One region of the Leeia speluncae genome, then DNA from elsewhere that is predicted to be linked to it. Evidence: predicted binding sites of a transcription regulator. Region 1 holds the regulator's gene; each other region holds the start of a gene.

Region 1 (8,092 bases):
ATTAAAGGATTTGGTCCCGCAGATTTTGCGCTAACACATCCAAGCGGTCGTTTAGGTCGACGGTTGCTGATGAAGGTCAGTGATGTCATGCATGCCGGTGAACAATTGCCAATCGTTCGGGTCACTGATTCTATTCCTGACGCACTAAATGTCGTGACTAGCAAGCGATTGGGCTTTGCTGCCGTGTTGACAGAAGATGATCGCCTCTGCGGGGTGTTTACCGATGGTGATTTAAGACGCGCTTTTAGTAAGTTTGGCGATCTCAGGGCGGTACGCATTGGTGAGACAATGACGCCTTCTCCAAAAACAATTCAAGAAAATTGTTTATTGGTTGATGCCTTTAGCCTCATGGAGAGTGTAAAGATTACTAGCCTTTTAGTTGTGAATGATAAAGACCAACTAGTTGGCGCTCTGCATATGCATGACATCTTGCAAGCAGGAATTATTTAGTTCGCATTAGTGACAAAAGCGTTTCAAAGTCAGATTAATTTACGAGTATTTCATATGTCAGAGAATCTTAGCCTTGAAGGTCGACTAAAAAAAATCAAACTGATGGTTTTTGATGTAGATGGTGTATTGACGGATGGACGCTTGTATTTAAATGACCGTGGCGAAGAGATGAAGGCATTTAATACCCTAGATGGTCATGGGCTAAAAATGCTTCAGTCTTCAGGGGTTGAGGTCGCCATTATTACTGGTCGCCGATCAGAAACAGTTGCCTTGCGCGCAAAAAATTTAGGTGTGAATCATCTCTATCAGGGTGTAGAAAATAAAAAAGAAGCCTTTTTGGACTTAATCCAAACATTGAATTTATCAACAGATGTTGTCGGCTTTATGGGCGATGATTGGATAGATCTACCTGCAATGAAACTTAGTGGACTGGCCGTCACTGTGCCTGCTGCAACTGAGGAGGTTCAGCAAAGAGCGCATTTGGTGACGCTTCGCGCAGGTGGTGAGGGGGCGGTAAGAGAACTGTGCGAGCGAATCATGAAGGCTCAAGGTACTTTTGATCGACACTTGGCACAATACTTGGATTAATCGTGCGATTTACTTTGTTTAAACACGTGCCATGGTTTCCGCTAGCAGTATTGTTGCTGCTAGCCGGTCTATCTTTTTGGCTTCGGCAGATTGTTCAGCCTACAAAGTTAAAGTTAGATGGTAGCGATCGACATGATCCTGACTACGTGATTGAAAAATTTGTTGCGACAAGGATGGGCGCAAATGGCGTACCTACCCATCTACTGACGGCGGATAAACTAGTTCATTACCCGGATACGGATACGAGCGAATTATTTTCCTCTCATCTGATTCAATATCAGCCAGGGTTGCCAGATGAACACATCGTTTCAAAAGTTGCTATTAGAGATAAGACCGGGAACAAACTTTATTTTGATAAAGGCGTGACAATGTCACGCGCCGGATATGCTAAAAAACCTGCCTTACACATTTACACAACCAATATGACGGTGTGGCCGGAAGAAAAAAGAATGGAAACTGATGCGGTGGTTGTTCTTACAGAAGGAACCACAAAAATTACCGCTCAAGGTCTAACTTACAATCAGTTAACCAAACAAGTGGTCTTTAAGCACAAAGTACGTGTCGTTTTACTGAATAGAAAGTCTTAATGTGATGAAACAGAGTTCTGTATTAGCTGTCTTGCGCCCGTTAAGCGTATTGGCTGTATTGATAATGTCTTGCAATGCGTATGCTGAGCAAGCAGATAGAGATAAGCCAATCAATATTGAAGCAGATCAAGGCATGTCGGACATGGCCAATAGCACTAGTCGCTATGAAGGGAATGTCATTATCACTCAGGGAACACTACGACTTCGCGCGGATCGCATAGATGTACAAAGCGATAAGGCGGGCAAAATGTTGGCGCAAGCCTATGGTAAGCCAGTGACCTTTCGCCAAAAGCAAGATCAAGTAGATGAATATATTGAGGCGCAAGCGTCTAGAATTGATTACGACAGTGGCAAAAATCAATTAAAACTGACCGGCGATGCGCGTGTAAAACGTGGTGGCGATGAACTTCGCGGTGCGGTTATTTTTTATGATGCGGTCAGTCAGCAATACTCTGTGCAAGGAAGCCCTGCAACCGGCGGTAAATCTGGCGGGCGTGTGCATGCCGTTATCCAGCCGAAAACTGCAACCACTAACGATGCAGCAAAACCTAGTACGACACCTTAAGTTGGAATGAGCGAAATGAGTCATTTGCGTGCTGAACAATTACAAAAAAGATATCGCTCCAGAACGGTTGTTCAGGATGTGTCGCTAGAAGTGGCGAGTGGTGAAGTGGTGGGGCTACTCGGGCCGAATGGCGCGGGTAAAACCACTAGTTTCTACATGATTGTAGGTTTGGTCCCCGCAAATGGTGGCGATGTCTATTTAGATGGGAAAAGTATTGGGCGTTGGCCAATCCATAAGCGCGCAAGAGCTGGGCTTGGTTATTTACCCCAGGAAGCTTCTATTTTTCGTCGAATGACTGTGGCTGAAAATGTGCTTGCAGTGCTTGAATTGCATATTAAAGATCGTGAAGCGCGTCAAAAAAGACTGACAGAATTATTGGAAGAACTGCATGTAGATCACCTACGTGATCAGCCCGCAATTAGCTTGTCTGGTGGTGAGAGAAGACGAGTGGAGATTGCGCGCGCCTTAGCGAGCGAGCCAAAGTTTATCTTATTAGACGAGCCATTTGCTGGTGTCGACCCGATTGCTGTGATTGATATTCAACGAATTATCAATTTCTTAAAAGAAAAAGGAATTGGCGTATTGATTACGGACCACAATGTGCGCGAAACACTTGGTATTTGCGATCGTGCCTACATCATTGCAGATGGTAAGGTATTAGCCACCGGTGCTCCATCCGATATTGTGGATAATGAAGCGGTAAGACGTGTGTATCTTGGCGAACAGTTCCGGTTATAACACATGAAACCAGGCTTACAGCTCAAACTCTCTCAGCAACTCACGCTGACCCCTCAGCTGCAGCAATCTATTCGATTGTTGCAGTTATCTACACAAGATCTGCAACAAGAGTTAGAGCAGTTTATGGAGTTAAATCCACTACTTGAAAGGGTTGATGGATTTGAGTCTGGCAATGGAGATGAATCTAGCTACGCTGAGGCTGGCGAGAGTAGTGCGACTGACTCAACAAATACAGAAGAGTGGCAGGCTGCTGGAGAGGCGCTAGATGAGCTTAGCTGGCAGCAATCCTCTGGCAGCAGTGATGATGACGAAGAGATTCCGGCGGGCGATCAGGTAGAGATACATCCTTCCTTACGTGAACACCTCATTGCGCAATTAGGTGAGATGCATCTATCGGATAGAGATAAACTCCTCGCCTTTTTAGTGATTGAATCCTTAGATGATGATGGTTTCTTCGCTTCTGAGTGGGAAGAGCTTGCTGCCATGTGTCCAGAAGACTGGGAGGAGGCGGTTGAAGAGGAGGAGTGGCGAATTGCCCTTCATCATGTTCAACATTTTGATCCCGCAGGTGTCGGTGCGAGAAATCTGAGCGAATGTCTCGATTTGCAATTGCTACGTATGCCGGATTCACCAATGGTAAAACTAGCCCGAACAATTGTTACACAACATTTGGACTTGTTAGGCGCAAGGGATTACACTAAATTAAAAAAGAGGCTAACCACAAACGATGATCAACTCAGAGAGGCGCAATCACTCATTTCTGGATTAGATCCTAGACCAGGACGGGCATTTTCAGAAGAAAAAGCAGCCTATATCGTCCCAGATGTGATCGTCGTCAAAGAAAAAGGTCAGTGGGTAGCGCATCTTAATAGTGACGCTGTACCAAAAATCCGTGTTAATCAAATGTATGCCAATATATTAGGGCGACAGCGCGGTGGAGATGGAAAAGGGCTTCAAGAACAGTTGCAAGAAGCCCGCTGGATGATTAAGAATATCCAACAACGGTTTACAACCATATTGCGTGTTACTCGGGCAATTGTTGCTCGACAAGCAAAATTTTTTGAATATGGCGAAGTTGGCATGTCTCCGCTAGTATTAAGAGAGATAGCTGATGAATTAGATTTGCATGAATCGACGGTTTCTCGGGTTACTAATCAAAAATATATGATGACCCCTAGAGGAATTTTTGAACTAAAGTACTTTTTTGGTAGTCGATTAGATACAGACACTGGTGGTGCTTGTTCTGCAACAGCAATACGGGCACTGATTAAGCAGTTGATTCAAGCGGAGGATTCAAACAAACCACTAAGTGATAGTCAGTTATCTGACATGCTTGCCAATCAAGGGGTTATTGTTGCGCGAAGAACCGTAGCTAAGTATCGCGAAGCAATGCAAATCCCTCCAGTAAACTTACGCAAAGCGTTGTAACGAAATAACCAAAATAGCGGTATTCGTGTTAATACAGGAGAAACACCATGAATCTGACCATGAGCGGCCATCATCTGGAAATTACCCCAGCTATCCGTGAATACATGACAACAAAGCTCGCCAAGGTCACTCGTCATTTTGACAATGTTATTGATATCAATGTCATCATGACTGTAGAGAAACTGGTGCAGAAAGTAGAAGCAACTTTGCATGTGCGTGGAAATGACATTTTTGCAGAATCAACTCATGCTGATTTGTATGCTGCTATTGATGCATTGATTGATAAGTTAGACCGTTTGGTTCTTAAACATAAGGAAAAACGTTCAGAAAAGCGTCATGAAGGTGGTCACCGTCATTTGAATGAACAACTGGCCGAAGAATAAAGTTTCAACGGTAAAATGCGATGGTTAATTTGTTTTCGCATGAGAATGAATCATCTATTGCGTAAAAACAGCGAGACTCTGATGTCTCGCTGTTTTTCTATGTATAATCTGTTTCCGCTAAGGTCTATACTGTAGTTAAGGTATAGCTGAATATTGACAGAATTATCGATGCCGCAGTCGTAGGAAATAAAAAACAGAATACGCCTGCAGGATGAAAAGTATGAGTTTTATTCGCAAAATTCTCACTGTGGATCATGTTTTTCTTGATCTAGATGTTAGCAGTAAGAAACGCATTTTTGAGCAAGTTGGGCTAGTTGCTGAAAATGATTTTCAAATTGCTAGAAGCAAAGTCTACGATGCTTTATTTGATCGGGAAAAATTAGGGTCTACAGGATTAGGCCAAGGTGTTGCCATTCCGCATGGACGCATCAAGGGACTGAAAGAGGCGGCTGGTTTCTTTGTCCGATTAAAAGAGCCTATTCCGTATGATGCCCCAGATGGCAAACCTGTTCGTTTGTTATTTGTCTTGCTAGTTCCTGATCATGCGAGTGAATTGCATTTACAAATTCTTGGTGAATTGGCTGAATTATTTTGTAGCCGTACGCTAAGAGAGCAATTGTTAATTGAGACTGATCCTGCAAAACTTTTTGAATTACTAGGTGGACAAGTATAACTATGCCCCAGATAAGTGTTCAGCAGTTATTTGATGATAATAGAGATAAACTTGCCATCGTTTGGGTTGCTGGCCTTGGTGCTGCAGAAAAAGTAATCTCTAACGATGATGAAGCAGATAGATCTTCGCTAGCACTAGTTGGACATTTAAACTTTATCCACCCAAACCGAATACAAGTCTTAGGTATTGCCGAAATGGAATACCTAAGAAGTCTGAATTTCCCTTCCTTACACGCATCAATCACCCGATTGTTCGCGAGCCCGATGGCCGCGATGATAGTCGCCAATGGTGAGCAAGTACCGCCTATTCTGGCGGAGTTTTGTGAAAAGCATCACGTGCCTCTTTTTTCTTCTCCTGAACACAGTCCATACTTGATGGATGTGTTGCGCGGATATTTGGCAAAGGCCTTAGCGGTATCAACTGCTTTGCATGGTGTATTTCTAGATGTATTGGAAGTTGGTGTGTTAATTACGGGCGAGTCTGCGATGGGTAAGAGCGAATTAGCGCTCGACCTGATTAGTCGTGGACATGGCTTGGTTGCCGATGACGTTGTTGAGTTTTATCGTGTTGCTCCGGAGTTACTAGAAGGTCGTTGCCCTCAATTATTACGAGATTTTCTCGAGGTACGCGGTCTTGGTATCTTAAACATTCGGACTGTGTTTGGTGAAACGGCTGTTCGTCCAAGAAAAACGCTCAAGTTAATTATTCATTTGCAGAAGGCAAGTGGTGAAAACTTGGCCGCGTTAGACCGCTTGGAAATGGATGCTCAAACACAAGATATTTTGGGTGTACCTGTTCGTAAAGTGATGTTGCCTGTTGCCGCAGGTCGAAACTTGGCTGTATTGGTGGAAACCGCTGTGCGCGCCTATATTCTCCAGTTACGTGGCATTGATAGCACACGTGAGTTTATTGAGCGACAACAAAAGATGTTGGAAGAGCAAAGTGACCTCTAATCTGACGGCAAGACCGCCACTTAACCTGAATCAATCTAACGAACCGTTTCAATTAGTGCTAATAACTGGCATTTCTGGTTCAGGGAAGAGTGTGGCGCTAGCTGTATTAGAAGACTCCGGTTATTACTGCGTAGATAACTTACCCGCGCATTTCCTCCCTCAAATTGCAGAGTTTTTATCCGTACAAGGTTATCGCAAAGCTGCGATTAGTATTGATGCACGCAGTGGGCAAAGCGTGTCTTCTTTGCCTGAGTATCTGCAAGCATTTTTAGTCGCCGGTGTCGATGTGCGCCTATTGTTTTTAGAGGCCCGTTCTGAAATTTTGGTAAAGCGATTTTCAGAAACAAGACGCAAGCACCCACTCTCCCATGGGGAGCTAACGGTTGCTGAATGTATTGAACTAGAACGTGAGCAGTTAGCCGATGTGGTGTCTGGTGCGCATCGTATCGATACAAGTGATATGAAAGCGAACCAGCTTCGAACTTGGGTAAAGCTGGTGGTTGGTGTTGAAAAAAGCCAATTAACGCTAATTTTCCAATCATTTGGGTTCAAACATGGCTTACCGTTAGACGCGGATTTGGTTTTTGATGCGAGAGCATTGCCTAATCCTCACTACGATCCATTATTAAGGCCGCTGACAGGCAAAGATAAGCCGGTGGCAGACTTCTTAAGTAATACACCATCCGTCATTGCCTTTAAAGCCGATATCCAAGCATTTGTAGAGAAATGGTTGCCTTCATTTGTTGAAGAAAATCGGAGTTACCTCACCGTTGCAATCGGCTGTACTGGTGGGCAGCACCGTTCGGTGTTTCTGGTGGAAGAGTTGGCAGCCTATTTTTCTGGAGCGAATAAAGTGTTAATTCGCCATCGGGAACAACAAGATTATCGTTCCTTGCCGACTAAATAGACATGATGAAATTGTCTAAATGGTTTGGCGTACTCTTCATACTGGCGTGTAATGCCAAGGCTGCAAACTGGCTATCCGTCGGCACATTAGGAGATGCCAACCAACATGCTTATGATGCTAGCAAGCTGTCATTTGAAGCAGAAGAAGTGACTTACTGGCGAAGAATTATGTTTTCAATCCCTATTGCTAGGGCGCAAGGAAATGTAACGCTAGGTTTATACAGAGAAAGAATTAATTGCCGAAAGCACACTCTGCAACTGTTAGATTGGTTGCTATATGATGCACAAAATAGGGTGGTAGAGCGAGCAAATGGATTAGATGGTGAAATGCTTCCAATCGTACCGGATACGATAGGCGATGCATTTTCCACTAAGCTTTGTCCGATGGTTCCGCCCGTCACAATTCCGCAAGCTCAGGAAAATATTGCGTCTGCTCCTGTAATCAGTAACAAGGCCAAAAGCAAAGCACCGCAAGCAAAGCAACCAACGGTTCCGGTTGTGCCTAAACCACCTGCGATTCAAAAAGAGCAGGCGGCTTCTTCACAGGGGCTTCCTGTATTATTGGGTGATGACATGATTATGATTCCTGGTAATGGAGAGAAACGTGTTACCCAATAGTCGTACATCTTCCATTTTCACGGTTTGTGTCGCGTTGACGGGTGCTTCGGGAATGCCTTATGCGCTGAGACTCATTGAGTGCTTGATCTCCGCTGGTGCAAGAGTGTATGTGCTGACTTCACAAGCGGCACAAGTGGTGATTCGTCAAGAACTACCAGATTTAGCAATCCCAGCTAAAACAGATCAGTTAGCTGAATGGCTAA
Region 2 (8,092 bases), on a different contig from region 1:
GGGGCGGAACCCCACCCCCTGAACGCGGCCGCTCACTAACCAACGCTCACCTATCGCTAACGGCTGGCTCAAAACCATCTCGCCATTAACGAGAAGTTTGCGCGGCTAATTGCGCTTCTAACACGGCAATACGTGCTTCTAGTTCTTGCACCCATTGCTGACGTGCTAATTGGGCTTTATTCATGCCTTGATGTAGCCAATCTAGCCATTCATCCATCCCATCCCCTTTTCGGGCAGATACTTGAATGACACGGATGTTTGGGTTCACACGCTTGGCGTAGCCAATGGCAGCATCCACATCAAAATCTAAATACGGCAATAAATCGATCTTGTTTAGAATCATGACGTCAGAAGCGGCAAACATATCAGGGTATTTCAGCGGTTTGTCTTCCCCTTCGGTGACAGACAATACGGCGACTTTATGAGCTTCCCCCAAATCAAACGCCGATGGGCAGACTAAATTGCCCACGTTCTCGATCAACACCAAACTATTGTCTGCAATGTTGAGTCGCGGCAAGGCTTCTCCCACCATATGGGCATCCAGATGACAACCTTTACCCGTATTAATCTGAAGTGCCGCCGCACCGGTTGCCCGAATCCGATCCGCATCATGGGTGGTCTGTTGGTCACCCTCTATCACATACACTTTGCCAATATCTTGTAGTGATTTAATCGTTTCGGTCAGTAGCGTCGTTTTACCAGAGCCAGGGCTAGACACGAGGTTGATCGCAAATACGCCACGATCTGCAAACCACTTGCGGTTAATTTCGGCTAATTGCTGATTTTTCCCTAGAATATCTTGCTCGATCTTCACCATCCGCGCTTGTGTCATCCCCGGTGCATGGGCGTGAGCAGGGCCTTGACCATAGTCACGATCGCCGGTGGATTCATTAACGATGACAGCTTCTTCTACCACCGCCACTGCGGTTGGCGTATGCGAGTGCTCATGAACGTGATCATGAGGATGGGTGTGATCATGGTGATGATGGTGAGCGTGCACATGTCCGCGTTTTGGGCGGTATGGGTATTTCATCCCCTTGCTTGCCCCTTCGATCTGTACATTTCCGTCTGCACATCCACATACCGTACACATAACACCCTCTTTTCATTCTTGTTAGCAGAAACACCCTGCCACGCCATTAATCGCTCATCCACTACGTGCTGATCACATCAGCGAGAACCACCGCAAATGGTTATTCCACTTCTAATTCTTTTACCTGCATTTCGTCCCCACCCGTTACCTGTACTTGGAACACACCACATTTCGGGCAGGCGTCATAACGGGCATGGATCAGCACTGGTTGGCTACACGCCATACACCAGCCTTGGCCTGGCTCGCGCTCAACATGTACCGTTGCGCCATTAGCCAGCGAATCTCGCATCACGACGTCCAGCGAGAACTTCAGGGCTTCTAGCTCCACCCCTGCCAATTCGCCAATCGACAACCATAGTTGTTTTACTCGCGTAAACGACTGCTTTTTTGCTTCGGCTTCTAGCAGTTGAACAATGCCTTCTGCCAAGGACATTTCATGCATGAATTTGTCTTTCTTCCATCGTACCCGCGCTATTCTTTGGCGGTGTGGCTAACTCAAATCCTGTACACGGATCAATGAGTGTCACTTGTTGCTGCCAATCGAACGCATTCCCTAACAGGCAACTCATCACTGCGTTATAGATGACGCCTTCAGGATGAGCATGCCATGCGGTGGGCGGAATGACTTGGTAAGTTTCGACCACACCTGCTTCATTACTGGCCGCAAGATGCAACAAATACCCACGCGCAGTTTCTACCATCGCTACATTGATTGGTGGTTGCCCATCTCTTTCTAAACGCGCTACCGATGCATGTGGTTCGGTCAGTGTTAGCATCCTAGCTAACCTCACCATCCTGCTTAACCATCTCGCTAGCGGGATTCGCCCCTCGTGCAGCAACCCATGCACTTCACGTTGTTCTATCGATAATGCACTCGCATCTAGCCCCGCAGGCAATGTCGTCGCGGTCCACAAGCTTGGATTAATGGCTTCAACAAGATGCGCCGCACTCTGCCAAGGCCAGAGCTTGGGGATTGGCATCACTTGCCCAAACAAGCAGCGTGCATCATTTGCAATGGGGGTGGCGCCAGACTGAATCCAACTTAGCCAGCCCGCCTCTCCTAGCCCCGCCCATTCGTGTACCGGCATGCCAAACCAGTGTTGCTCACACCATGTCTTCCAGTCGGTTAATTCACTAAAGGTACGAAATTCAGCCAAGTTTGCCGGTATAAAGCCACGCAATTTCGGCCAGTCTACAGAAAATCGAAATACCGTTTCACGAATCGCTTCTAAACGCACTTCTGCCAGCATATCGGCAAGAATCGCTTGATCCAGCACCAGCATGGCGGCTAACGATTGCGCCTTTCCACATAGCGAAAACAGCAGGGGAACCAATGGCAACACGCTACTTGCTGGCTTCCCAATAAACAATCGTTCTGCAGGTACACGATGCCAGTGTACCGAACAAACGGGTTGCCCCGTATTGAGTAAAGTCGAAGAAACTTCAATATTTCGCTGCATTAACGACTAAATCCAAACAAACGACGACGACTCATCGCCACAGGTTCTGCACTGACGGTTTCTTCTGGCGTTGTCGCAGGAAACATCAGTGCCAGCACGGCTTCTGCCGTCGCCACGGCGGCATCCATATCAGCAAACTCCATTACCGGCGAAAACAGCGAACACATGGCGTACTCCCCAATACCAGGTTCATTCGCCAATAAAAAAGGCATTTCACCCCCCGGTAAATTGACCAATACCGGGTCTCCCGGGGTAGATGCGGGCAATTCACCGTCTGCGGGCAGCAAGAGCAAATTCATAAACCAAGGGGTAATCAACACCCCTGTCCAACGACCATCTGTCATTCTGAACCCAACGGCTTGCACCGATAAATTCGGATTCAAGATGGGTACATCTGCCATACGGTTACGCCAAATGTGTTCAAAAGTAGAGACTAATTTCGCCGTTACTTCATTCGGCATGTGTCACCATAAATTGGTCTTTGGCGCCATCGCAATTTGGACACTTCCAATGGTCTGGCAATGCAGAAAATGGTGTACCAGCGGGAATCTGCCAAACATCATCGCCCACTGATGGGTCATACACCCACCAGCAAATTTTGCATTCCATGGTCGATTCGTCAGAAATACGCTCTTCTTTTCCGAGATAAGATCCTTCAAAGCCAGCCATCTTATTCCCCTGTCAGCCATTCATACGCTTCTTCTAGCCGCAGCAGCGAATCCTCCAAATCTTCCATCGAGGCCAATGCCACTTCCGGAATGCGCGTAATCTCGATCGTATCTAACAAGATGCTATTCATCCCGTTAAAGTACTGCACCTTCCACACATTCTTTAACGCGGTACTCATCACTCGGCATTTACCATAACCCCGAGAAAACACGCCACTATTCCCACCGCCCAAACAAGAATCGATATACGCCATATCTTCCGGGCTCATCGGCAATAAAGAAAAATTGATGATATGCGGTTCCATCCCCAATGGCTGGCTCAGCTTGGCGGCGATCTCTTGCATCACGTACCCTGCATTCATTAGCGGCACATTACCAGGATCCGGCATTACCGCCTCTGCACGACCAAATGCTTGTGCTTCTTGCCAAACTTGATGTGGGATTGGGCAAGCCTCAATACGGTCGGCAATTACATTACCTTGGCCATCTTCCTCTAATACCCGCCAAATCCCGGCAAATACCGATTCCTGAATGCGCAATTCCCCACCGGCAACCGGCTTCGTCATTGCAGAGACCTCCCCTTCACCCAATAATTGGTTGATTAAGGCGCGGTTTTCACTATCTAAATGGGTGATGTCTAGCACGGGATATTGGCTAGCATCGCCATCATATGCTTTGAGGGCGGTAATCAGGTCAGCCATCACTTGCTTGGCGGCAGCCAGGTTAGTTACCTCTTCTGCCGTTGGCAGATAAGGCATATCAAACCCTTCAATCTCTCTTGGCAAGGGCATGTAAGACAAATCAGGATCTTCTGGTTGCGATCCTGGGCCAAGCCCCACAACAGGAATAGGAAATGGCTTCATTAGCAACCTTTCTGTTCAGTAACGACAGGAATTCCAACCGATGGTGGGCGTTGCGTAGTCGCTTTTAGTTTGCTCGCAAACGCATGCACAATATCTGGCCAATCCATCAAGCCACCAATTAGTCCCACATAATCTGTTCCACGTAAAAAAACCAAGGCGGGGAATTTAATCACCCCATATTTTTTGGCGATGGCTTTGCTTTCCGCCAAATTGGCATAGACAGGGAAAAAGCTGCCTGCTGGCAGTGCTTTTAACACCTCTGGCACGATCACCACATTGTCCATTACCTCTGGGTATTTCACCGGGTCATCACTCAACATCACCAACGTGTGAGGGTGTTCGCTCGCAATGGCTTCTAGGCTATCTAGCGTCACCTCTTGGTAACCCAAACCCGCCAATCTGGCCAGTAAACCCGCTTCTTGCATGCCAGGTGTCATGATGGTCATCTCAGGCCTCCTTCTTGACCAAGGCTTGCAAATGCGGTGGCAAACTTGGTTCTCTATTGATTAAATCTTGGAAATGGGCATTTGGGTCAAAATCCCCGTTTAAAGCAGCCGTCAGCGCAGAGAGCGCATCGCGAATATCCAGAGCGCGCGCTTCAGACAAGCGCTCTCGCGCAGCGCCGGTAAACACTAGTAGCCACTCGCCTTCACTCACCTCCCCCACGAGAGAGACATCCACGGCACTGACGCCAGAATCATCCGCACATAGGGCAACAAATCCGTTCGATTCCAACACTTGCATGGGTACGCCCAAACACATCACACACCTCCCCACACTCGTGCATCGCCAACACGACATGCCACTTCTTCTGATGGTCGCTCGGCCTCATAACGTGTCATCGATAAACTATCGTCGTTCAATCGGTCTTCATCTTGGCGCGGGCTCAGCACAACGCCCCATTCCGTTAATTGCCGCTCAGCCAAGGCTAACGCCGGCGCAACTTGCGCGCGTACCGGATCAGACAAACTACCACCATAATCTTCTAGCACGACGGGTTGCACCCCGATTAGCACCACTTCCTCTGGATAATTGCCCTTTAGCTCGGCCAGCCCCAGCACTTCAGAAAACCCCGTCTGGTGCAGGCTCATTTTTTTAGCAGTTAAATAGGCTGGCACTGCCTCGTTACAAAACACCCGCAACTCACCCGGCTGCAAACCAAAATCGATGGCATCTAAAATAATGAGTTTATCGGCGGCTTCTACATACGGTAGTAAAAGCAAACCTTGCGTCCCCCCATCGATCACCTCAACCGATGGCGGCAATTGATAGCGGCCAAACAATTGCTCGGCCACCCGCACGCCAAAGCCCTCGTCCGCCCACAACAGATTACCCAGCCCCAGCACCTTAATGCATGGCAGCTCGGCAGAAGACATTTCCTGCATATCGCCTCTATTCTCATCATGAAACGTCCAAAAATTGTCGCTTCATTTTTTATTTAGAAACACCTGTTACACCCCCCGTTACAATCAATTTCTGTGCCAACTAGGTATACAACAGGATAATGAATAAAATCAGATACTTAACCACCACCACCACTGACCATGTGAAAACTTAGTTTCCATCAAGGCAAGCATAGCGATTAGTTGATTGACACCCCAATAGGGAGGCGACGACGGGTCTGCGCCAAATCCCAATCGCTTTGCAAAGAAAGCCAAAAGGCGGGTGGCAACCCAAACAGATAAGACAGGCGTAATGCCGTGTCAGGAGAAATACCCCGCTTGCCCGATACCACCTCGTTTAGGCGTCTTCTAGATATCCCCAATAATCTCGCCGCCTCGGTTTGCGATAAACGAGCAGGCAACAAAAATCGAGTTTCTAAAAAACGGCCAGGGTGAATCGGGCTGCGGGTAGGCAAAAAAGCATGTGCGTTAACAGGTTTCATTTTGTCGCCACCTCACACCCTTACCCAAATCCATATAAAGAGAAATCCAAGGCAAAAAACGGGGGACCGAAGTCCCCCCAAAGCCCACTATTACTAATCTTTAAACATCCTAAAACCACTAATCATGGTGGAAACCATGCTTTGCTTAGACATAATGTCTTCGCGGATCGCGGCATAGACATGAATCATCACAAATAGCACAATCGACCACATGCCTAGTCGATGCCAGTTGTGTACCGTCAGGCTATTGCCACCAAATACATCAATCACCCAGCCAAACCAGCTATACGCCCAACTCTTGGTTCCCAAGCCTTCCCCATACAAGGCAAAGCCAGAGAAAATCATGAAAATAGCCGCCCAGATAAAAGACGCCATCGCCAATTGGCCAATCGGGTTGTGCCCAATATATTTTTTCGGGTAGCGCTCGATAAACAAATACCAGCGCAATTCAAAAAAGAACTCGCCCCACCATTGCTTATCCCAGATCGGTACCAGAAAGATTTCCCGTGCGTGAGAATTCCCCACAAACGCCCAATAAATCCGCACCAATAAGCCAATCGCCAAAATATAGCCCGCCGTAAAATGCGCAAAGCGGATATACCCCATCACAAACAAAAACGTCGCCTCGCCCGGCACAGAAGGTAGCGGCTTACCAATAAAATACCCGGTGAGTGAAAGTGTAATAATGCAAAGCACAGTCACCCAATGCCACAACCGAACAGGCGCCTCGTACACATACACCGAGGTCACTTTGCGGCCTATCCCCTGCGGGGCGCTCCCGTCAAAACCATAACCTTTCATTGTGTTCTCCTCTTCAAGACTCAAGCGGGCAACCATCTACATAGTTACCCACCGGTTGATTAGCGAACTTTCACATTCACCAATTCGCCACCATCCTGCCCAATCACATGGGTAGAACACGCAAGGCACGGATCAAAACTATGTAGCGTCCGCAAGATTTCCAATGGCTGATCCGGCACCGCCAGCTTGGTATTCATTAGCGATGCTTCATACGCACCAATCTGCCCTTTGGCATCACGTGGGCCAGCATTCCAGGTTGTCGGCACTACACATTGGTAGCTATCGATGCGGGTATTTTTAATTTTTAGCCAGTGGCCCAAAGCACCACGCGGCGCCTCGGTAAAGCCCACCCCTTTTACTTCTGCAGGCCAAGTAGAAGGGTCCCACTTGTCCACGTTGGCAGTCGCGGTATTACCCACCTTGATATTCGCAATCAGACGATCATAAAAATCGCTCATCTTGCGCGCCGCCCAAACCGATTCCAGCGCTCGGGCTGCGGTACGGCCAACGGTAGAGAACAACACATCAATCGGTGCATTCAATTGCTTCAAGAGTGCATCCACCGGCTCTTTAAACTCAGCCTTATTCTGATGATAACCAATCAGGTAACGCGCTAATGGCCCTACCTCCATGGCATGCCCCTTCCAACGAGGCGACTTGATCCAGGAATACTTAGCCGATTCATCTAGCTGTTCAATCTTGGTTTTTGTCCCCTTGTGGTTCGCGCCCAACTCAAACTTCGGCTCGGTAATCCCATCAAACGGATGCAGACCTTTATTGTTGTCATCCCCATAGGTATACCAAGAATGCGCCACAAATTCCTGAATCTCATCAGGGGCATACAAATCGATGGGGTGAATTTCAGAAAACTTACCATTCACAATCGCGCCGCGTGGCAATAGCAAATTGCTCTCGCTATAGTCATTCGCCTTATCCGGGAAATCGCCATAAGACATCACGCTTTGCGAAGCCAACCCGCCACCAATTTTGAACCAATCCGGGTAGAAAGACGCAATAGAGATGACATCCGGCACATACACTTGCTCACAGAATTCGATGGTTCGATCAATAATCGACTTCACCAAATTCAGCCGTTCCATATTGATTGCGCCAACCGCCCCCACATCATCCACATTAATCGCGCACGGCATGCCGCCCACCAACCAGTTTGGATGCGGGTTCTTACCACCAAAAATGGTGTGAATCTTGACGATTTCTTTCTGGAAATCCAACGCCTCCAGATAATGCGCCACCGCCATTAGATTGGCCTCTGGCGGCAACTTCATCGCAGGGTGGCCCCAATAACCATTGCGGAATGGGCC
Region 3 (8,092 bases), on a different contig from region 1:
ATTCGACGAATTATTTTCCACTATATCTAAAATGCGCACGTTTCACGTTGCACAAGATTTCATAAGGGATAGTGCCAGCAGATTCCGCCACGGTACTCACTGGAATGAGATCTCCCCATAGTTCTACGCGGCTGCCAATCCCTGCATTGGGTACGTTGGTTAAGTCTACCGTTAGCATATCCATGGATACGCGGCCAATTAGCCTACTCATATGGCCATCAATCATTACCGGTGTGCCTGTTTTGGCGAGTCTCGGGTAGCCATCTGCATAACCGCAAGAAACAACCCCGACTTTCGTTGGTGTTTCGGTAATGAATCTTGCGCCATAACCTATAGGTTCACCAGCAGGCAGTTCTCTCACACCAATCACCCCTGCCGTTAATTGCATCACCGGTTTTAGTTGTGCCGCGAGTGGTTGTGGCTCTGAGAATGGCGTTGCGCCATACAGCATAATACCCGGACGAGCCCATTGGCGATAAGCGTCAGACCATGCCAAGATGGCAGGGGAGTTACAAATACTGCTGTCGCCTTCAAGCCCTTCTGTATTGAGCTCGAATGTGCGGATCTGCTTGGTGGTTGCATCTACATTCGGTTCATCCGCACGCGCAAAGTGGGTCATTTTTGTTAGCTTGCTGACTTTGCCCGATGCCTCGAGTGCTTGCCAAACGGCTCGGTATTCCGATGGGTGAATACCAACGCGATGCATGCCGGAATCCATTTTCAACCAGACATTAATCGGGGCTTTTAAGTTGCTTGCATTCAAAATGGCATCTACTTGCCAGCGGTGATGAACAGCCGTCCAGAAATCATATTGGTTAATGAGCGCTAGTTCGGCTGGTTCAAAAAAGCCTTCCAGTAACAAAATGGGCTTGGTGATGCCTGCTTGTCTTAGCTGAATGGCTTCTTCAATTGCTGCTACTGCAAAGCCATCTGCTTCTTCGTGTAGCGCTTCTGCACAAGCAATCGCACCATGGCCATACGCATTGGCTTTGATGGTGGCTAGTGCATTCCCACCATGATGAGATTTAGCTAAGCGATAGTTGTGGACTAAATGATCGAGACGAATGTCTGCAAAGGTTGGTCTGCTCATAGATAGCTCTTGAATAACCGTTCTGGAAAATGAAACCGCTAGGATTGGGCGTCAGATTGCAAGTGTTGGTGAGAGTTGAACCGACCCGCACCAGCTCCCCCCCAGGATGCTGGTGCGGTGGTGCAAGATGATCAGCCTTTGGCTGTAATCAACGCGGTACGGGCACGGGCTGGTTTTACTTCAGCGCCGTACCTGGCCATTGTTAGGCCGTCTGTCCGGATATCGGTTGCTTTCATTGCCAACATATCTGCCAGCAGTTTTCCAGAACCACAACCCATTGTCCAGCCAAGTGTACCATGACCTGTGTTTAATGAGAGATTCGCGTAACGCGTACCTCCGATAATTGGCGTGCCATCTGGTGTCATCGGACGTAGGCCAGTCCAGAAGGTGGCGGCTGGAATATCGCCGCCTTTTGGATATAAGCTGCCTACTACTAATTCTAGTGTTTCACGGCGGCGTGGATTCAAGGTTAAATCAAAACCTGCCAATTCTGCCATACCACCTACACGGATGCGGTCATCAAAACGAGTCACCGCAACTTTATAGGTCTCGTCCAAGATGGTTGAAACAGGGGATGCGTCTGCATTTGTGATAGGGATGGTGAGTGAGTAACCTTTTAATGGATACACTGGAATCGCCATATCAATTTGTTTCAAGAATGGGCGAGAGTAACTACCTAGCGCAACCACGTAGTGATCGGCGGTGAGTGTCTCATTGCCACATTTTACTCCTTTGATTTCGTCACCTTCGGTGATAAGTGCATCAATAGCGGTGTTGTAGCGGAATTTAACGCCAAGTTTTTCTGCTTCTTTAGCAAGTTCAGTCGTAAAGATTTGGCAATCGCCGGTTTCATCATTTGGTAAACGTAGGCCACCAACTACTTGGTCTTTTGCTAGTGCAGGTTCGATGCGCGCACAACCTTCACGATCGAGTAATTCGTAGGCAACACCGCAACGCTCAAGTACTGCAACATCTTTGCCTACAGCATCCATTTGATACTGATGGCGGAATAACTGCAGTGTACCTTTACTGCGACCTTCATATTGAATGCCAATATCCTTGCGTAGATCACGGATGACATCGCGGCTATATTCAGATAAACGCATCATGCGTTCTTTGTTGATGTCGTAGCTTTCTGCATTGCAGTTTTTCAGCATGTCGATCATCCACTTCCATTGGTAAAGTGAACCATCGGGTTTGATTGCCAGTGGTGCATGGCGCTGAAATAGCCATTTGAGTGCTTTAAGCGGAATACCTGGGGCTGCCCATGGCGTAGAGTAGCCTGGAGAAATTTGACCTGCATTACCGAAGCTGGTTTCTAATCCCGGGCCTTCTTGACGATCGACAACGGTAACTTCCATCCCGTTTTTAGCCAAGAAATATGCGGTACTAACACCGATAACGCCACTACCTAGTACGAGGACTTTCATTGCTCTCTCCAGCGCTGACATGCAGCAAAAACTTCGAATGCGTCGCTTGCGAGGAATGGTTGCAATCTAAGCTTTGCAGAATTTGAAGAATCTGCCAACCATTCCGAACCCTTATCTTTCTGAAAAAGTTTGATCATTTTTCTAAAAAGATTTTTTACGAAGTATATTTAATAAAAAGCAGTTTTTTTAACTATTTAATTGAATCTATTTAGTGTAGATTTATAAAAAATTATCATTTTTTAGTGATGGAAATATTGTGCGTACTAAACATCAGACGATTAGAGAGTTAGATCGCTTAGACCGGAAGATTCTGCGTGTCTTGCAGCAAGATGGCCGGATTGCGATGACAGATCTTGCGGAAAAGGTGGGTTTATCGACCACACCTTGTAATGAGCGAGTGAAGCGCATGGAGAGAGATGGCGTTATTGAAGGATATTTTGCGAGGCTGAACCCTAAGGCACTAGGGGCAAATTTGCTAGTCTTTGTGGAAATCCGTTTGGCGTCTAAATCTGGTGATTTGTTTGAAGAGTTTAAACGTGAAGTCTTGAAGTTGCCGAATGTAATGGAATGCCATTTAGTGTCGGGTGACTTTGACTACCTGATTAAGGCGCGCATTGGGGAGATGACCCAATACCGTAAACTATTGGGTGATATTTTGTTAAAGCTCCCCGGTGCGACGGAATCTAAGAGTTATGTCGTGATGGAAGAGGTGAAAGAAAGCCTCGCCCTGCCTATTATGGATTAAGTAGGTTTTTTCTCTGTTTTTTGGTTCAATCTTGTTTCTTGCATGGATTTTGCTTTATCTCTAATAAGGAGATGGATGCGTGAAACCCAGCATATTGATTGTAAATGACACCAATCGGCCGATGGATGCAGCAAGACATGCATTAGAAGCGGCCGGTTATGAGGTGATTGATGAAGTCGACTCTGCAAAAGCGTTATTGCATGCAGTGTCTATTCGCATGCCTGATGTGGTGATCATTGATACGAACTCTCCCTCTCGCGATACCCTCGAACAATTGTCGGTGATGCATACAGAAGCGCCACGACCAGTCGTGATGTTTTCTAATGAAGCAGATCGCGACACTATTCGCAAAGCCGTTGCAGCAGGCGTGTCTGCTTATATTGTAGATGGATTATCTACTGAGCGGCTTGCACCCATTTTAGAAGTGGCGAAAGCACAATTTGAGCAAAAACATGAGATGGCCGTTCGGCTTGCTAACGCTGAACAGCAATTAGCTGATCGAAAGTTAATTGAAAAGGCAAAGGGTATTCTCATGGCGAGAAAAGGGCTGAGTGAGCAAGAGGCCTTTGAACAATTGCGCAGTTTGTCGATGAAGCAGGGACAAAAATTAGTCGATTTGGCGCGTCAGTTGGTATCGATGGCGGATTTGTTATGAGTGAATGGATCTGCTTTTTTGCACAATTGCAGTGCGCGCTATGTCGTTTATGCACTATACCGAGTCGTAATTTACTAGTGGTCATACGTATTTATGCGGTTTCTGGCTTGGCACGGGAATTGCTTTTAATCTCTTCAGACAGGAGAGAGTCTCGGACAAGCTCTGCACCATGGCTTCCCCCCATGGTGCATGAGCAGTCTGGTTTTGCTAGCAGTGCAATGAGGTGCTGCGCATGGATGTTTACATTCACAATGAATACCAAAGAAGGTGATAAGTGCCGTGAGCGCTTGTCACCTTTTTTTATGCCGGAAAGGCGTGGTGAGCCATGGTAGATAATGTTTCTGTGATGCGAAGTAAATCGAACCTAGAATTAGAAAAAACGGAATTGGTGATTGGCTATATTCCGTTAACCGATTGTGCACCATTGGTCACTGCTGTGAAGTTGGGGCTTGATCAAAAGCATGGATTGAAGATTCGATTGCAATCTGGCTCTTCATGGGCATCCATCAGAGATCGTTTAATTATTGGTGAATTGGATGCCGCACATATTCTGTATGGCATGGTCTATGGCATTCACCTAGGCATTGGCGGTATTCAGCAAAAAATGTCTGTCTTAATGACGCTGAATCAAAATGGGCAGGGGATTACGCTTTCTAAGCAATTGCTTGGTTTAGGCATTCATGACGGCGCTAGCTTGGCTGAGTATATCCATGCGCATCCTCGCGAGTTACGTTTTGCGCAAACATTCCCAACCGGTACCCACGCGATGTGGTTGTATACCTGGCTAGCCAGTTTAGGTGTCGATCCACTCAATGAGGTGGAGTTAGTGGTTTTACCACCGCCTGAAATGGGGAATCACATGCTGTCGGGCCAAATCCATGGTTTTTGCGCGGGAGAACCGTGGAATGCCAGAGCCATACGAGACGGTGTTGGTTTTTCGGTGGTGGCGTCACAAGATATTTGGCCAAACCATCCTGAAAAGGTGCTGGGTACGACAAAAGAGTTTGTGAGTAAATTTCCAAATACCGCTCAGGCCTTAGTCGAGTGCATTTTAGAGGCGTGTCGATATATTGACGAACCCGCGCACTGTGAAGAGGTGGTGCGTTGGATGGTGGAAGATGGTTATGTTAACGCCACAATGGCGGATATTCTGCCGCGCTTTTTAGGTGTTTATGAAAATGGTTTAGGTGGATGTACGGTGACAAAGCATCCGATTCGTTTTCATGATGAAGGTAGTGTGAATTTTCCGTATTTATCGGATGGCGCTTGGTTTGTAGATCAATTTAAGCGCTGGGGAATGTTTAGTAAGAATAAAGATGCCTTAGCGGTTGCCGCTGAAGTGAGTGAAATTGCGCTTTATAAAAGAGCGGCGCAATCCATGGGGGTTGCGTTACCGGACTCTGAAATGAGATCGGTGAATGTGGTAAATGGCAGTTAAGACCGCTGCTATTAGTTGTATTGCACCATGAATATGCACCAGCTTTGTCGAGAATGCACAAATTCGGAGCGGATTTAGTCAGTTAGTTAAATGCATGTTTCTGAGTGTTTTGTATAAAAGTTAATTAATTCAATAAGTTAGGTGTTTTTATAAAAGCTGGCACAGTTAATGCTTAAGTAAAAGTACTGACGACTTCGAGAGAAGTTTGTTAGCGCCAACGACGGCAACAATTTGAATTTGAAAGTCTGATTGATCAATGAAGATCAATTAAGACAATAAGGACAAAGGCGTCCATTTGTTTCAGGAGGAGAGAACTGAAGCGAATGGACGCCTTTTTTATTTGGCTTCTTTTTCGTGCAGTTTCAACTAAAGGATGGACGAACATGGATAAAAGATTCTGGCAGGCTGGACATACACCCACCTTACTGATGGCTTTTCTATATTTCGATTTAAGCTTTATGGTTTGGTATCTACTAGGTCCATTACAGCTTCAAATTGCTGCAGATCTTCATCTAAACCCACAGCAGCGTGGTTTGATGGTGGCAACACCGATTTTGGCGGGTGCTGTCCTACGCTTATTTATGGGTGTTTTGGTTGACCGAATCAAGCCAAAAATGGCGGGTGCCGTAGGCCAAGTCATTGTGATTGCTGCGTTACTAGGTGCTTGGATTCTAGGTATTCACTCCCTTCAACAGGCTTTGATTTTAGGGGTGTTTCTAGGTGTAGCAGGCGCGTCTTTTGCAGTTGCATTGCCGCTAGCATCTCGCTGGTATCCTGCTGAACACCAAGGCACTGCAATGGGTATTGCTGGTGCGGGTAACTCTGGCACGGTATTGGCGGCGCTGTTTGCACCTGCTTTGGCAATGTTGGCTGGCTGGGGCAATGTGTTTGGTTTTGCGGTGATTCCGTTGGCAATTACCTTTGTGCTTTATATGGTGTTTGCGAAGGATGCGCCTGGTGAAGCACCGAAGAAAACCCTGAATGACTACCTAAAAGTACTTGGTGACAAAGATTCATGGTGGTTCATGTTCTTCTATCTGATTACTTTCGGTGGTTTCTCTGGTTTCGCTAGTGGCTTGCCTGCTTACTTCCACGACCAATTTGGTTTCGATCCGAAAACTGCCGGCTTATATACCGCTGCTTGTGTGTTTGCTGGTTCTGTGATGCGTCCTTTAGGTGGCACATTAGCAGACCGCATTGGTGGTGTGAAAGCGCTACTGATTGTTTATACCGCTGCTTCTCTTTTAATTGCTGCCGCTGGTTTTGGTTTTGGTGGCGCAGGTACCGCTGTGACCTTGTTCGTACTAGCGATGTTGTTCCTAGGCATGGGTAACGGTTCTGTTTTCCAACTTGTTCCTCAACGTTTCCGCAAAGACATTGGTGTGATGACTGGCCTGATTGGTATGGCAGGCGGTGTGGGTGGCTTCTTGTTGGCTGCAGGCCTAGGCGCGGTGAAGCAAGCAACTGGTGGTTACTCGGTTGGTTTGTGGTTATTCGCAAGTTTGGGACTAATTGCCTGGATTGGATTAAGCAGCGTGAAACAACGTTGGAGAACCACATGGGGTTCTGCAGCAGTGACTACTGCTAAGGTCTAAGACCATGCTACCGGTCATCCAGTGGTTTGCTGAAAGTCGTGCGGGTTTAAAAGACCGCAACGAAGATGCCTGGATGGTAGTGGAGCCTGAGGCGCCACTACCAAAAGATAAAGGTGTTCTTGTCTTGCTTGCTGATGGTGTCAGTGATTGTGCCGATGGTGCAGAAGCTGCAACCAGTACAGTGAGACAAATGGCCGCTGATTACTACGCGTTGCCAGACACTTTAGATGTAGTGCCAGCGCTAGAGAGACTAATTAATGCGCAAAACCAGCGCTTAAGAATGTCTCCTATCAAACCACTGATGACCACTTTGTGCGGTGTCATCTTAAGAGGACAACGGTTGACCGTTGTGAACTTGGGAGACACCCGTTGTTACCGTATCCGTAATGGTGCGATTACCCAGTTATCGGTGGATCACAGTTGGGATCAGCCAGGTTTACAGCATGTGTTAAAGCGTGCACTGGGATTGGACTCTCAAGTTATTCCTGATTTTGTTGAGTCAGAGTTGTTAGTTGGTGATCGCTACGTATTGGTTTGCGATGGGGTATGGGAGCCGTTAGGCGATGCTCGCATGCAAGAAATCTTAAGCCACTTTCCCGATGCGAAAGGGGCTGCCCAATCGCTAGTGCGTAACGCCTTGCAGATGGGGTCTACCGACAACGTTTCTGCGATTGTGGTGGATGTAGAAGGCTTACCGGCTAGATCTCTTGGTGATGAGTTGGTTGGCTTAGGTGGTTTACCTGTCCCTGCACGATTGAATGCGGGTGAAAAAATTGATGGCCTGACAGTGAAATCACTGTGGCGTGAATCGCGTAACTGCCTGTTGTACCGCGTAGAAGACGAAACGGGTCAGCCTTGGTTGATGAAAACCTTGCCTCCCATTTCTGCTGGTGATGTGCAAGCAGAACGTGCGTTGCTGACAGAAGAATGGATTCTACGGCGTTTGGGAAGCCATTACTTCCCTGAGTTGTGCGTAAGAACTGAACGTCGTCACTTGTATTTGTTGATGAAAGAGTATCAGGGGAGCTCCTTGGCGGAATCTCCTGAAAACCAGCAGGGCTGGAGTATTCCTGATGTGATCCAACAAGGGATCCGGATGGGGAAGGCGCTTGGTATCTTGCATCGTCGCAATATTTTGC
Region 4 (8,092 bases), on a different contig from region 1:
TTTTGAATTGCAGCGCACGAAACAAGTACTTGATGACCATTTGCAATCAGGTAATTGGAATGCTTGGATTGAGAAAATCTTAGAATCCCTTGCTGACGCTAGTGACGTAGATAGCGGCAAAGGGAATGCTTGGGCTGAATTAGTCCGAGATCTAATCAAGCAGTGGGATCTTCGGCAAGCGGGTTGGACAACACCGAAGAAAAAAGAAGCACTTGAAAAGGTGCTTATTAATTTTGGAAGTAAGCCGGATTTATTGTTTACCAAATTGGATGCCTTGGTCACCGCTTGGTCGGACAATGTTCAACTAGATGATATTTTGCAAGAAGAGCTGGAGCCTACCCCTTCCTCGGAGATTAAAGGAGATGCAGGGCAGGTGTTTCAAGCTTGGCGTGATTTGCTGATTTATACCTTAGAGTATGGAGTGGTCGCTCGTCTTACTACTGCACCAGATTTGCATGAAGAAGCAATGGCATTAGTTACCCGCTTGCGAGAAACAACCGAAATGAAAGGGCTTGAAGCCTTTTCAACAGTTGCTAAGAAATTTTGGTTAAAGCTAGAGTTAAGAAATGAGTCTGATCAAACATTAATGTTGGGTCTACAAAGATTACTACGTTTACTGGTCAATAACATTTCTGAATTGGTTGCAGATGATAGCTGGATGCAAGGGCAGGTTGAAGTCATCCGTGCGGTTATTGATCAGCCTTTAGATAGCCGTTTCTTATATGAAATGGAAGAGTCCTTATCAGAGTTGATTTTTAAACAAGGTCACTTAAAACAGAGCTTAGTTGAGGCTAAGCATACGTTTAAGAATATGATCACAAGCTTTATTGATCGACTAAGTACGATGGCGTCGAGTACTGGTTCTTACCACGACAAGATTGTTAGTTACTCTTCTGAAATTAAACAAACTGATGATTTAACTAAAATTGCCTCTATCGTCGATCGCTTGATGGACGATACACGTTCTATGCAGCTGGATATGCTTCGTTCGCGAGATGAGCTAGTGAAGGTGAGGGAAGAGGCGGAAAAAGCCTCGGAAAAAGTCACTGCACTGGAAAAAGAAATCGAGTTAGTGTCCGAGCAAGTAAGAACGGATCAACTCACTGGAGTATTAAATCGCCGAGGCATGGAAGACGCATTTGCGACTGAGTTGTCTAGGGCTAATCGTGAACATAAAAAACTGTCGATTGCATTACTTGATATCGATAACTTTAAGAAGTTGAACGATCGCCTTGGTCACCAAGCTGGCGATATGGCACTTGCTCATTTGGCTAAGGTGGTCAAAGATGTTTTACGGCCGACAGATTCAGTTGCTAGATATGGTGGTGAGGAATTTGTCATTTTGCTTCCTTCTACTCCTGTCGAAGAAGGTGTTTTGGTGATGCAACGTGTACAGCGTGAATTAACTAAACGTTTCTACTTACATAATAATGAGCGTGTGCTAATTACCTTTAGCTGTGGTGTTGCCGAATACCGTGAGGGGGAAGATGAGATGGATGTGATTGGTCGTGCGGATAGTGCAATGTACCAAGCAAAGTTATCCGGCAAGAACCGTGTAGAAATTAGCGAATAATTCAAAGAAGCGGTAAATACAAAATAGAAGGGCGGCAATCATTGCCGCCCTTTTTCTTTTTAGCAAGCTTGGAGAGGTTTTTTAGTGGTTAAATAATGTTAAGTCTTTGTATTTTATCAATATATTTAGTCTGGCATGTTTTGTGCTTTTAATTGGATGACTAGTGAGGGGTAAAGCATGGTGAATTCAATAGATGGACACTTTCGATTTTTAGAGAGCGCCTTGAAAGCAAGGTCGTATCGCCAAGAAGTCTTAGGTGCCAACATTGCCAATGCTGATACGCCAAACTACAAAGCAAAAGATTTTGATTTTAAATCTGCGCTCACTAATGCATTAGGAAATAGTAGTAACGGCCAGCAATTACAATTGCAAACGACAAATGGTGCTCACTTTGCCGGAGCAAGTGAAACAGGATTTAGTGGCGCTGAGTTGCAATACCGTGTGCCAAAACAGCCATCTATCGATGGAAACACCGTTGAGGCAGAAGATGAAATGGCGCGATTTACAGACAATGCATTGCAGTACCAAGCGTTGCTGAACTTCACGACTGGCAAAATTAAGACATTGCAGCAAGCAATGGCTAGCCAATAAACGATAAGAGGTAACTAACATGTCAATTATGGGAGTATTTCAAATCGCTGGCTCAGCAATGACTGCACAGTCTATGCGCCTGAATGTGGTGGCGAGCAATTTGGCAAACGTAGATTCGGCCACTAGCTCAACTGGCCAACCGTATAAAGCGAAGCAAGTAATTTTCCAAGCAATGCCTGTAGATGGTTCTTCCACTGGTGCGATGGGCGTTCAGGTTAAAGAGGTAGTAGAAGATCCTTCTCCTGCAAGACTAGTTTATGAGCCTAGTAATCCATTGGCTGACGAAAAAGGTTTTATCGCCATGCCAAATGTGAGTGTGGTGGAAGAAATGGCCAATATGATTTCTGCTTCTCGTTCATACCAGGCAAACGTTGAAATGATGAATACCGCAAAAACCCTAATGACAAGAACTTTGTCACTAGGTCAGTAAGGAGTAGTTAAATGTCTACCACAGTTACCTCAACCGATAGTTCAAATCCGTATGCCTATTTGAACAGCAGTAGTACCACTACGACTGATTCAACTAGCTCTACCATTGAAGATCGTTTCTTGAAATTGCTTGTTACGCAGTTGCAAAATCAAGACCCATTGAACCCAATGGATAATTCTGAGACCACTTCGCAAATGGCTCAAATTAGCACGGTGACTGGTATTGAGAAGCTAAATACGACGATGGAGAACTTGGCTACCTCCTATGCATCTTCTCAATCCTACCAAGCGGCTTCTTTGGTTGGACGTGGTGTGATGACATCCGGCGATAATTTGACGCTGGAGGATGGTGCCGCAAAAGGTGCGGTGGTTTTAGATGGAAGTGCAAGTAGCGTTGTTGTTACTGTTAAAGACAGCTATGGCAATACGGTTGATACCGTGGATCTAGGTGCACAAAGTAGCGGTATGGTGGACTTTAGCTGGGACGGTGTTAACTCTGACGGCACTCAGTTAGAAGATGGCGATTATACCTTTTCTGTTTCCGCGACTTCAGGTTCAACCGCTGTTGAATCAACTACTTTGTCTTATGGAAAGATTTCTAGCGCGACATTCAGCTCCGCTGGTATCACGGTTAATGTGGCAGGTGTAGGCGATATCTCCCTGTCTGATATTGTTCAAATTCTGTAATTAGGGGAGATATCAAATGAGCTTCCAACAAGGTCTAAGTGGTTTAAATTCATCCTCTAAAAGTTTGGATGTGATTGGTAACAACGTAGCGAACGCTAGCGTGGTTGGTTTTAAACCATTTCGTGCAGAATTTTCGGATGCATTTGCTGCAAGCCTGAACACAGGCGGTACAAACAACATTGGTATCGGTAGCTCGTTAGCTGCGGTTACTCAGCAATTCTTGCAGGGCGAAATCACTTCTACTAGCAATCCATTAGATGTTGCAGTGAATGGTGATGGTTTCTTCCGCATGTCTGATAATGGTGCGATTAGCTATACACGTAACGGACAGTTCCAAGTCGATAAAAGTGGCTATATTGTGAACAGTGCGGGTCACCATTTGACTGGTTACGATGCCGATAGTAGCGGCAATATCATTTCTTCTTCACCTGTTGACTTGCAGATTGATTCAACAGATTTGCAGCCGCAAGCAACATCCACACAAACCGTCGGTGTGAACCTTGATTCTCGTTTAAGTGCCATTACAGCAACATTTGACTCGACTGATGCAACTACTTACAACAAGAGTGCATCACAAACCGTTTATGACAGTTTGGGTAATCCACATACACAAGCATTATATTTCCAAAAAACAGCCTCAAACTCTTGGAATGTGTACATGACAGTCGATGGTACGGCTGTTAATTTGAATGGCGCCTCAGCTGCCGCGACAATGACTTTTGGCACTGATGGTACATTGAGCACTGTTACATCATCAGGTGCAACAACAGATCATATTCTCTCTGCTTCTTACACAGCGGCAGGTGCTAATGCTCAAACGTTTGATATTGATGTTTCAAACTTCACCCAGTTTGGTAGTTCATATAGTGTAAATACACAAACCCAAGATGGTTATTCTTCTGGTCGTTTGAGCGGGATTACGATTGCGGATGATGGTACGGTGCAAGGTAACTATACCAATGGCCAGTCACGCAATATGGGTCAAATTGTGTTGGCCAACTTTACAAATCCGCAAGGCTTACAGGCGAAGGGTAGTAATGAGTGGGTGGAAACTCCAGATTCTGGGGGGGAAATTATTGGCGTTCCTGGTTCTTCAAGTCTTGGTGTTTTGCAGTCATCAGCCATTGAAGAGTCAAAAGTAGATTTGACAGAAGAATTGGTGAATATGATTACCGCACAACGTATTTATCAAGCCAATGCGCAAACCATTAAAACACAAGATCAAGTGCTTCAGACCTTGGTTAACCTACGTTAATTGAGTGAATAGCCATGGATCGTTTGCTATATGTGTCAATGACTGGAGCGCAGCATGCGCTCTATAAACAAGCGTCAACGACAAACAACCTCGCCAATGTAAATACTCAAGGCTATAAAGCCGAAACCAATAGTTTTCGGGCGCTTTGGGTGTATGGCGATGGTATGCCTACTCGTACATTCGCTGTTGATGCGACAACGGGATCAGACATGTCTCCCGGCACATTGATGCAAACTGGTCGTGATCTGGATATGGCCATTCAGGGTAAAGGTTGGTTTGCTGTGCAAGCGGCAGATGGTTCAGAAGCCTATACCCGAAACGGTGGTTTTCAGATGGATAGTGAAGGGACATTGATGACCGGTGCTGGCCAACCGGTGATTGGTGATGGTGGTCCTATCCAAATCCCTGCTAACGTACAAATCACTATTGGAAGAGATGGCACCATCTCTACTGTGCCAAATGGTAATGGTGTGACACAAGTTGCTGTGCTTGGTCGTGTAAAGCTGGTGAATCCAGATGAAAAAACGATGGTGCGTGGCGAGGATGGTCTCTTTAGAACCGAAGGTGGTCAGCCGGCAGAAGCCGATAATACGGTCGTGTTGGCGGGCAATGCTTTGGAAAGCAGTAACGTGAATGCTGCGAAATGTATGGTGGATTTGATTACCCAATCCAGACAGTTTGATATGCAGGTAAAAATGATGCAAACCGCAGATCAAAATGCTCAAAAAGCCTCACAAATTCTTTCACTCAGCAGCTAATAAAAGAAGAGTTGAATAATGATTAGATCGCTCTGGATTGCTAAAACTGGTCTCGATACGCAGCAGACCAATATTGACGTCATTTCCAACAACTTGGCAAACGTCAGTACCAATGGTTTTAAACGCCAACGTCCGCTATTTGAAGACTTGCTTTATCAGACGCTTCGTCAGCCCGGCGCAAGTTCTACAGGGCAAACGCAAATTCCAAGTGGGTTGCAGGTTGGTACGGGTGCCAGACCAATTGCCACCGAGCGAATTTTTACTCAAGGTAGCTTACAAAGCACAGAAAATTCGCTGGATATGGCGATTAATGGCTCGGGTTTTTTTCAAGTGCTTTTGCCAGATGGTACGACGGGTTACACGCGTGATGGTGCTTTCCAAAAAGATAGTACTGGCCAAATTGTGACCAGTAGTGGTTACCCACTTCAGCCGGCGATTACGATTCCTTCTGATGCGACGTCTCTCACCATTGGTACAGATGGTACGGTTTCTATTACGCAATCGGGCAGTTCAGCGACGACACAGATTGGCAATATCACCTTAGCTAACTTTATTAACCCGGGTGGTCTGCAAAGCCAGGGTGAGAATTTATTCATTGAGACCGCATCCAGTGGTGCGCCAACTGTTTCTACACCGGGTACGAATGGTACTGGTTTAATTAACCAAGACTATTTAGAAACCTCAAACGTGAACGTAACAGAAGAGTTGGTGAGTATGATTCAAGCGCAAAGAGCGTTTGAAATTAACTCACGTGCGATTACCGCATCTGACGAAATGCTGCAGAAACTCGTTAGCCTCTAAGTTTAAAGGTGGGATGAAAATGTTTGCTCGTTTATTGTCACTTACTTTTGTCGGCATGCTGTTGTCGGCTTGTAGCAATACACCAAAAAGTATTGTTGAAGGCCCCTTAACGGTACGACCCCCAAAACAAGTGGTGGCAGCTCCGCAAAACGGTGCAATTTATCAAGCCAGCAATAGTCGAATCAATTTATTCGAAGATCGAATTGCAAGAACGATTGGTGACACGCTCACAATTAGCATCGAAGAAAAGTTGAGTGCGAACAACAAAGCCGAAACGAAGACCAGTAAATCGAATACATTATCAGCGGGTTTGCCGACTGTCTCTGGTTCGTTAGTGCCTAGCGCATTAAGTAAGTTAACAGACTTGTCTGTTGATGGTTCCTCTAGCTCTACCTTCAATGGAAAAGGTGAAAGTACCAACAGCAATACCTTTACCGGCAGTATTTCTGTAACCGTGGTGGATGTATTGAATAACGGAAATTTAGTCGTTGCTGGTGAAAAGCAAATTGCCCTAAACCAAGAAACCTCGTTTGTACGTTTCTCTGGTGTGGTGGATCCACGAGATATCAAAGTGGGTAACACTGTTTCTTCCACTAAGGTGGCAGATGCAAGGATCGAGCAGCGTGGTGACGGGCAAGTAGATGCTTCACAGGCAATGGGTTGGTTATCTAAATTCTTCTTATCATTTTTACCGTTCTAAAGCAGAGTAAGGAATAGGCATGAAGCTGATTTTACGTTTGCTTTGTCTTGGTTTGATCGCTATCAATGGTGCGGCTTCAGCGGAGCGGATCAAGGATTTAGCAAACATAGAAGGTGTTCGGATTAACCAGTTGGTTGGTTATGGTGTGGTGGTCGGATTGGATGGGTCTGGCGATAGCTCGTCTTTAACGTCGCAAAGCTTAGTTACAATGTTGAGTCAATTAGGCGTGCAATTACCCGCCGGAACTAACTTATCGGCAAAAAATGCCGCACCGGTTAGTATCACTGCTACCTTGCCGCCATTTGCCCGACCTGGCCAGCAAATTGATGTCACCGTTTCTAGCCTTGGTAGTTCAAAAAGTTTGCGCGGAGGTACTTTGCTACTCAGTCCGCTAAAAGGTGCTGATGGGCAAGTGTATGCGATTGCACAAGGAAACATCTTGCTCGGCGGGGCTGGTGCATCTGCCAATGGAAGTAGTGCGCAAGTGAATCAGCTAAACGCAGGACGCATCCCTGCTGGTGCAACGGTTGAAAAGGCCGTGCCAACACCGCTTGGGCAGGGTGAGTTTATCAACTTAGAACTAACGACAACAGACTTTACTACAGCCGACCGAGTGGTAGATGCAATTAATCGTTCGGTTGGTGGTAATGCAGCGAGAGCCCTTGATGGTCGATTGATTCAAGTCAGAGCACCATCGGATTCAACAAAGCGTGTCGCCTTTATTTCTCAAGTTGAAAACTTGATGGTTGCACCTGCTACAGCATCGCCAAAGGTGATCGTAAATGCACGGACAGGATCAATTGTCATGAATCAGTCTGTGATGGTGGATCACTGTGCGGTGGCGCATGGCAATTTATCGGTGGTGATTGGTACGGATAATTCGGTTAGTCAACCAGGTGCATTGTCTAATGGGCAAACAGCAGGTACGGCAAACTCAAATGTTTCCATCAATGCAGATAAAGGCCAATTAGTGAGTTTGCCAAAAGCAACCAGACTCTCTGATGTAGTGAAGGCATTAAATGCGGTAGGTGCTACACCGCAGGATTTATTGTCCATTTTGCAAGCAATGAAAGCTGCGGGCGCATTGCGTGCAGATTTAGAAATCATCTAGTTAAGATTGATTTAATCATAGAAATAAAAGCCTTCCCAATGAAGGCTTTTATTTTTGGATCTTTCTTTTCATATATGGCATGTTTCCTGCTTATTAATTAGCAAAGGTCGCATATTCAAGGAAAGAAAATGAATCCCGCATTAACAGGCTCATCGACAATTAATTCAGCGCCATCATTGGCGATTGA

The links. The regulator sigma-54, encoded in region 1, starts transcription at its own class of promoters, with help from an activator protein. The targets are predictions, from matches to a motif close to CTGGCACGCTTCATGCTT.
Positions count from the first base shown of each region.
Region 2: a site for sigma-54 is predicted at 5,484-5,501, ahead of hybD (HyaD/HybD family hydrogenase maturation endopeptidase). Genes of this name have one in related genera too.
Region 3: a site for sigma-54 is predicted at 5,515-5,532, ahead of LIN78_RS01360 (nitrate/nitrite transporter). Genes of this name have one in related genera too.
Region 4: a site for sigma-54 is predicted at 1,704-1,721, ahead of flgB (flagellar basal body rod protein FlgB). Genes of this name have one in related genera too.

Region 1 covers NZ_JAJBZT010000004.1:236,305-244,396, forward strand. The annotation lists gene LIN78_RS09010 (KpsF/GutQ family sugar-phosphate isomerase) at 1-450, shown strand, start outside; gene LIN78_RS09015 (KdsC family phosphatase) at 505-1,038, shown strand; gene lptC (LPS export ABC transporter periplasmic protein LptC) at 1,041-1,625, shown strand; gene lptA (lipopolysaccharide transport periplasmic protein LptA) at 1,630-2,190, shown strand; gene lptB (LPS export ABC transporter ATP-binding protein) at 2,197-2,928, shown strand; gene LIN78_RS09035 (RNA polymerase factor sigma-54) at 2,932-4,356, shown strand; gene hpf (ribosome hibernation-promoting factor, HPF/YfiA family) at 4,404-4,739, shown strand; gene LIN78_RS09045 (PTS sugar transporter subunit IIA) at 4,960-5,412, shown strand; gene hprK (HPr(Ser) kinase/phosphatase) at 5,415-6,365, shown strand; gene rapZ (RNase adapter RapZ) at 6,355-7,272, shown strand; gene LIN78_RS09060 (surface-adhesin E family protein) at 7,275-7,889, shown strand; gene LIN78_RS09065 (flavin prenyltransferase UbiX) at 7,942-8,092, shown strand, end outside.
Region 2 covers NZ_JAJBZT010000001.1:463,883-471,974, reverse strand. The annotation lists gene hypF (carbamoyltransferase HypF) at 1-72, opposite strand, end outside; gene hypB (hydrogenase nickel incorporation protein HypB) at 86-1,093, opposite strand; gene hypA (hydrogenase maturation nickel metallochaperone HypA) at 1,194-1,535, opposite strand; gene LIN78_RS02305 (hypothetical protein) at 1,528-2,553, opposite strand; gene hybE ([NiFe]-hydrogenase assembly chaperone HybE) at 2,553-3,014, opposite strand; gene LIN78_RS02295 (rubredoxin) at 3,004-3,222, opposite strand; gene LIN78_RS02290 (hydrogenase expression/formation protein) at 3,224-4,084, opposite strand; gene LIN78_RS02285 (thioredoxin domain-containing protein) at 4,084-4,530, opposite strand; gene LIN78_RS02280 (HypC/HybG/HupF family hydrogenase formation chaperone) at 4,532-4,846, opposite strand; gene hybD (HyaD/HybD family hydrogenase maturation endopeptidase) at 4,846-5,460, opposite strand; gene LIN78_RS02270 (HigA family addiction module antitoxin) at 5,667-5,969, opposite strand; gene cybH (Ni/Fe-hydrogenase, b-type cytochrome subunit) at 6,063-6,770, opposite strand; gene LIN78_RS02260 (nickel-dependent hydrogenase large subunit) at 6,830-8,092, opposite strand, start outside.
Region 3 covers NZ_JAJBZT010000001.1:285,754-293,845, forward strand. The annotation lists gene alr (alanine racemase) at 11-1,090, opposite strand; gene LIN78_RS01335 (D-amino acid dehydrogenase) at 1,222-2,520, opposite strand; gene LIN78_RS01340 (Lrp/AsnC ligand binding domain-containing protein) at 2,777-3,265, shown strand; gene LIN78_RS01345 (ANTAR domain-containing response regulator) at 3,345-3,920, shown strand; gene LIN78_RS01350 (hypothetical protein) at 4,012-4,170, opposite strand; gene LIN78_RS01355 (CmpA/NrtA family ABC transporter substrate-binding protein) at 4,246-5,358, shown strand; gene LIN78_RS01360 (nitrate/nitrite transporter) at 5,742-6,953, shown strand; gene LIN78_RS01365 (bifunctional protein-serine/threonine kinase/phosphatase) at 6,958-8,092, shown strand, end outside.
Region 4 covers NZ_JAJBZT010000009.1:53,217-61,308, reverse strand. The annotation lists gene LIN78_RS14645 (GGDEF domain-containing protein) at 1-1,573, shown strand, start outside; gene flgB (flagellar basal body rod protein FlgB) at 1,751-2,164, shown strand; gene flgC (flagellar basal body rod protein FlgC) at 2,184-2,594, shown strand; gene LIN78_RS14630 (flagellar hook assembly protein FlgD) at 2,606-3,280, shown strand; gene flgE (flagellar hook protein FlgE) at 3,297-4,535, shown strand; gene flgF (flagellar basal-body rod protein FlgF) at 4,550-5,293, shown strand; gene flgG (flagellar basal-body rod protein FlgG) at 5,312-6,094, shown strand; gene LIN78_RS14610 (flagellar basal body L-ring protein FlgH) at 6,114-6,794, shown strand; gene LIN78_RS14605 (flagellar basal body P-ring protein FlgI) at 6,814-7,905, shown strand; gene flgJ (flagellar assembly peptidoglycan hydrolase FlgJ) at 8,034-8,092, shown strand, end outside.